DNA from 2 places in the Bacillus silvicola genome. Region 2 is predicted to be linked to the other one. Evidence: predicted binding sites of a transcription regulator. Region 2 holds the regulator's gene; the other holds the start of a gene.
The links. The regulator CtsR, encoded in region 2, represses protease genes until heat stress. The targets are predictions, from matches to a motif close to ATGGTCAATAAAGGTCAAACA.
Positions count from the first base shown of each region.

Region 1 (3,193 bases), 470 kb from region 2:
ATAAGAGGTTAAAGGGGAAATGGAGCTGTGGTTCAAAAACTGGTTAAAGTTTCATTAAAAAACGGCTTACAAGCACGTCCGGCTGCGTTGTTTGTGCAAGAGGCAAATCGTTTTCATTCTGATATTTTCATCGAGAAAGATGGAAAGACAGTTAATGCAAAGAGCATAATGGGGATTATGAGCTTAGCAATCGGAACTGGTAGCATGATTACAATTACAACAGAAGGTTCAGATGCAGAGGAAGCTTTAGAAGCATTAGCTGCATATGTACAATAAAAGGCTATCGCGAATGTGCGATAGTTTTTTTGTTTTGTTACTTGCGGGCATTCTGATTGGTGCGAGCTAACAAAAAGTGGGGGTATGTTGGTGGTTCGTACTTGTCGGGAATTGTCGGTAAGTCGATATGTTGTGTCGAAACGTCGATATATTTAAAGAAACGCCGATATAATTTGAGTTGTGTTCGATATAATTGAAAAATCGCTGATATATCTCGGTAAATACTAGACGGGGTATGTGCGCGGGAGTACATGATAAAAAAGCGCCCTGTAATAGGGCGCTTCCGCTTTTAGTATATCTAGCTTCAGCAGCTAGAATCTCCGGTCGTTTCGCCCCTTTATTCGAGGCAAAAAGCGCCTCGGAATCAGGGGCTCCATCGCCCTGCGATTCTGAACGAGCCGCTTCCGCTTTAAATCTATTAACGATTTGTAAAGATCTTATCGATTAAGCCGTATTCTAGAGCTCTTTCTGCTGTCATGAAGTTGTCGCGGTCTGTGTCGCGTTGTAGAACTTCAAGTGGTTGACCTGTACGGTCAGCAAGAATTTGGTTTAATTTTTCACGTAAGAATAGGATGCGTTTTGCAGCGATTTCGATTTCAGTCGCTTGACCTTGTGCACCACCAAGTGGTTGGTGAATCATTACTTCACTGTTTGGAAGTGCATAACGTTTTCCTTTTTCACCTGCTGCAAGTAAGAATGCACCCATAGATGCAGCCATACCGATACAGATTGTTGATACTTGTGGTTTAATAAACTGCATTGTATCGTAAATTGCCATACCTGCTGTGATAGAACCACCAGGGCTGTTGATGTAGATGTGAATATCTTTTTCTGGATCTTGAGATTCCAAGAATAAAAGCTGGGAAACGATTGAGTTTGCTACGTTGTCATCAATTGCGCTACCAAGCATAATGATGCGGTCTTTTAATAGTCGAGAGTAAATATCGTAAGCGCGTTCTCCACGATTTGTTTGTTCAATTACTGTAGGAATTAAATTCATCTGTTATTTCCTCCTTTGAAAGCTTTCTTAGTTTATAATACAATTATGGTCAATAAAGGTCAAACGAAACCACTTTAAATCAAAAAAATATGTAGTTGTATCATGATTTATTCGCTATGTTTTTGGAATTCCCTGCTTATGTATCTTCAACATCATAACCGATTTACATAAATTTAAACGTGATTAAAGGTGTAGAAAAGGTAAAAGAACGCCTTTTTACTGAAGCGTTCTTTCGGTATTTATTCTTTTAAAAGATAGGTTACTTTATTTAAAATTGTTTCGACTTGTTTCGCGTTTTTACTATACATGTCACTTGCTGATTTCGATTTTGTTTCCAAAGAAAATAGTTCAAGATCAGCATGACATTTTTTTAAAGATGCCAATAACAAAGGTTTATTTTGAGGAGAAGGCATTTGGAGTTTGTCATTATAAATGTCGATAGTAAGTTGTCCGTATGAATCAACTTGACCGAGAAAGACATTTTCAATAACAACACCGAGTTTTTCTAGTTCAGCATGTAACCAAGCGCGGTTATGTCCACTAGAGGATAGAGGTTCATCTAAGACATTGCCATCCATAATAACAGTTTGTGGTTCTTTTTCGTTCGGCACTTTTAAACCGATATCTTTTGCTGTAAGTGGTTGGCGATCTTTCTTCAGTAATACATTTAATTCTCCGCTCGGTTCTAATACTGCAAATTCAACATCAGCTACGCTGAACGCATCTTTTCCGCGGAGAAGTTCTAATAATTCGTCACTTGTATATTTTTCTTTCTTTAAGTTATCTTCGAGTATCTTTCCATCTTTTATTAATACGGTAGATTTCCCTTCAAAAAAATCCCGGGCTGTTTTGTTCTTTAAGGAGAGGATTCCTGTGAAAAAAGGAACCACAGCGAAAATGAGTATCGCAAAGACGCCGTGGAAAAATTTTGAATCGAGCCCTGTAGATACTTGGGCAGCGATGTCACCGATTGTCATTCCGGCTATGTATTCAAAAAAGGAGAGCTGAGAGATTTGTCTTTTCCCTAACCATTTCGTAATAGCGAATAAAATGATTAATATGAATACAGAGCGGAGAATAACGAGTGTCCATTCGGGCAGGTGAGACATAGTCATTCCTCCAGTTTACTTAAAACCCTTTATATTGAGGTTCTTCACGTTCTAATACTGAAACTCTATCCTGTAAATCAGCGATGACGCTGTCCATTTCTAACATACATTCATGAAATACGCGTTTTGATTCTTCGTCTTGTGAATTTAATGAAAGGGAGCTTAAACTTGCTTGAGCCCCTCTTACACTGGCAAGGCAAGTTTTTACGCTAGCGATAACAGTCATGCAGACACCTCTTATCCTTTCGGTTTAAATAGTAATGCTCCGATGAATCCGAAAATGATAGCAGCAGAAACACCAGCACTTGTTACTTTAAACATACCGGTAATAACGCCAACAATTCCGTGTTTTGCAGCTTCTTCCATAGCGCCGTGAACGAGGGCGTTACCGAAACTTGTAATGGGTACTGTTGCCCCAGCTCCAGCGAAATCAATTAATGGTTCATACAAATTGAATCCATCTAATATAGCTCCGGCAACAACGAGTGTTGCCATTGTATGAGCTGGTGTTAGCTTGCCGACATCAAACATAAGTTGTCCGATTACACATATGAGTCCGCCAATGACGAAAGCCCAGAAAAAAATCATTGTGTTGCACCTCCAAATTCGATCGATACAGCATGAGCGATACATGGAATTGTTTCTTCTTGTTGGAATGTAAGGGGAGATAGTAAAGCACCTGTCGCAACAACTAGTATCTTTTTGAATTCTCCTTTTTTCATTCTATTTAATAAATGTCCGTACACGACTGTTGCTGAACAGCCTGGGCCACTTCCGCCGGCTATTACAGGTTGACCTTCTCTATAAA
Region 1 covers NZ_JBNGVC010000013.1:1,582,223-1,585,415, forward strand. The annotation lists gene whiA (DNA-binding protein WhiA) at 1-4, shown strand, start outside; gene ACP6L7_RS30195 (HPr family phosphocarrier protein) at 28-276, shown strand; gene clpP (ATP-dependent Clp endopeptidase proteolytic subunit ClpP) at 695-1,276, opposite strand; gene ACP6L7_RS30205 (DUF421 domain-containing protein) at 1,516-2,385, opposite strand; gene ACP6L7_RS30210 (DUF1657 domain-containing protein) at 2,405-2,611, opposite strand; gene spoVAE (stage V sporulation protein AE) at 2,623-2,973, opposite strand; gene spoVAD (stage V sporulation protein AD) at 2,970-3,193, opposite strand, start outside.
Region 1: the regulator CtsR is predicted to act here: its motif matches at 1,322-1,342, upstream of clpP (ATP-dependent Clp endopeptidase proteolytic subunit ClpP).

Region 2 (3,193 bases):
GTTCCCTCAGAATGGTTGGAAATCATTCGTAGAGTGCAAAGGCATAAGGGAGCTTGACTGCGAGACCTACAAGTCGAGCAGGGACGAAAGTCGGGCTTAGTGATCCGGTGGTTCCGCATGGAAGGGCCATCGCTCAACGGATAAAAGCTACCCCGGGGATAACAGGCTTATCTCCCCCAAGAGTCCACATCGACGGGGAGGTTTGGCACCTCGATGTCGGCTCATCGCATCCTGGGGCTGTAGTCGGTCCCAAGGGTTGGGCTGTTCGCCCATTAAAGCGGTACGCGAGCTGGGTTCAGAACGTCGTGAGACAGTTCGGTCCCTATCCGTCGTGGGCGTAGGAAATTTGAGAGGAGCTGTCCTTAGTACGAGAGGACCGGGATGGACGCACCGCTGGTGTACCAGTTGTTCTGCCAAGGGCATAGCTGGGTAGCTATGTGCGGAAGGGATAAGTGCTGAAAGCATCTAAGCATGAAGCCCCCCTCAAGATGAGATTTCCCATAGCGTAAGCTAGTAAGATCCCTGAAAGATGATCAGGTTGATAGGTTCGAGGTGGAAGCATGGTGACATGTGGAGCTGACGAATACTAATAGATCGAGGACTTAACCATATAATATGTAGCAAATGTTATCTAGTTTTGAAGGAATATGCCTTCATAGTTTGGTGATGATGGCAGAGAGGTCACACCCGTTCCCATACCGAACACGGAAGTTAAGCTCTCTAGCGCCGATGGTAGTTGGGACCTTGTCCCTGTGAGAGTAGGACGTCGCCAAGCAACTAAGACACGAGTCATTTGACTCGTGTTTTTTCGTGTTTTCTTTTATAATTCATAGTAATTTAAAAAATCTTTACTTAAAGAACCGTCCTTTTGATTAAAGACTGTGAAATGTGGCTAGGATAGTGAATAAGCAAAAGAGTTGCAAATTTTTTTAATACGTATATAATTAAAGTCAAAGATAGTCAAAGTCAATAAAGGTGGCGGATAAATGAGAAATATATCTGATATCATTGAGAAATATCTAAAGCAAGTTATTGACTTAAGTAATAATAATGTGATTGAAATCAAGAGGAATGAGATCGCGGATCGATTCGATTGTGTTCCGTCTCAAATCAACTATGTAATCAATACCCGTTTTACGTTAGAAAGAGGATTCGTAGTAGAAAGTAAACGAGGTGGAGGAGGTTACATTCGCATTATAAAAGTCAAACTGCATGACGATATAGACATTATTGATCAAATGCTTCATATGATTGATCATAGCGTTGCACAAGGAAATGCAGAAAGTATGGTTATACGTTTAATAGAAGAGGGCATCATAACAAATCGTGAAGCTAAACTTATGTTAAGTGTACTAGATCGTTCTGTATTATTAATGGATGTTCCTTCTCGAGATGAACTTAGGGCTCGAATATTATGCGCAATGTTAAGAACACTGAAATATAAATAAATATAACTTTTGTAAAAATGATAACTAAGATAATGCAGTTTAATATTGTAGGGATTTTGAAGGGTAACATGTGCTTTTATTAAATAGATTAAGGCAAGAGAACAATCTAGTAATGTATGAAAAGTATCATGAGATAGATCGTTCCTGTTGTAAAGGTGGGGATAGCGATGACTTGTCAAAATTGTAATATAAGAACAGCAACTTTACATTATACAAAAGTAATCAACGAGAAAAAGGCGGAAGTTCATCTTTGTGAGCAATGTGCAGAACAAAGTGGCTATACGTCTTTCTTTCAATCACAGCACTCTAATTTTTCATTCCATGAACTATTAGCTGGATTATTACATGGTGAATCAGCAATGTTTGAAGAAGGACAAAATACATTTTCGAATATAAATATACTAAGATGTCCAGATTGTAAGATGACATATGAACAATTTACAAAAGTGGGACGCTTTGGTTGTGCTTCTTGTTACGATACATTTAAAGAGCATTTAAAACCACTATTAAAACGTCTACACGGTGGACATACAGATCATTGTGGAAAAATTCCAGAGCGTATAGAAGGAAATATCCACTTAAAGAAAGAATTAGATGAACTAAAACTTACTCTGAAGCAATCTGTGCAAAAAGAGGAGTTTGAGAAAGCAGCTGAAATACGAGATGAAATTCGAGGTCTTGAAAATCGGCTTAGTGAGCATAGAGAGGGGGAATAGTTCTATGTCACTGGACAGAATTATGAACGAAGCAATTAGTCCGTGGATGAAGGGAGATGGCCCTGATTCTGATATTGTTTTAAGTAGTCGAATTCGTTTGGCTCGTAATTTAAAAAAATATCAATTCTCTACTATGCAAAACGAGAAAGAAGCTAAACAGATTCATGAATTATTTAAGAAGAAGTTTGTAAATAAACCGGTAGAACCTTTTGGGAAGTTTGAACTATTAAAAATGGATGAATTAAATCCTCTTCAAAGGAGGGTTTTAGTTGAGAAACATTTAATTAGTCCAAATCTTGCAGGAACAGAATACGGAGCATGTTTACTATCAGAAAGTGAACATATTAGTATCATGCTTAATGAAGAGGATCACGTTAGGATTCAGTGTTTATTTTCAGGGTTACAGTTATCAAAGGCGCTTCAGAGTGCCAATCAAATAGATAATTGGATCGAGGAAGAAGTTGAATACGCTTTTGATGAATCACTTGGATATATTACGAGTTGTCCTACTAACGTTGGTACAGGATTAAGGGCCTCTGTAATGATTCATTTACCGGGACTCGTTTTAACGAAAAGGATTAACCGTATTATACAAGTAATTCAAAAATTAGGGTTAGTAGTAAGAGGAATATACGGTGAAGGTAGCGAAGCGTTAGGTAATATATTTCAAGTGTCCAATCAAATGACACTAGGTAAAGCAGAAGAAGATATTATTGCAGATTTAAAGAGTGTCATTCAACAAATTATACAACAAGAAAAAATAGCTAGAGAATTAATCGTACAAAATTCGAGTGTTGAGCTTGAAGATAAAGTATATCGTTCTTACGGTATACTCTCTAATAGTCGTTTAATCCAATCTGCGGAAGCGGCTACTTGTTTATCCGATGTACGAATTGGTATTGACCTAGGATATATAAAAGGGATATCAAGAAATATTTTGACTGAGTTAATGGTCCTTACTCAGCCAGGCATTTTGCAGCAATATGCAGGAGGACCTTTAGGGCCAGAAGAAAGAGATTATCGAAGAGC
Region 2 covers NZ_JBNGVC010000013.1:1,116,734-1,119,926, reverse strand. The annotation lists rRNA gene ACP6L7_RS27940 (23S ribosomal RNA) at 1-610, shown strand, start outside; rRNA gene rrf (5S ribosomal RNA) at 660-775, shown strand; gene ctsR (transcriptional regulator CtsR) at 987-1,448, shown strand; gene mcsA (protein-arginine kinase activator protein McsA) at 1,616-2,164, shown strand; gene mcsB (protein-arginine kinase McsB) at 2,169-3,193, shown strand, end outside.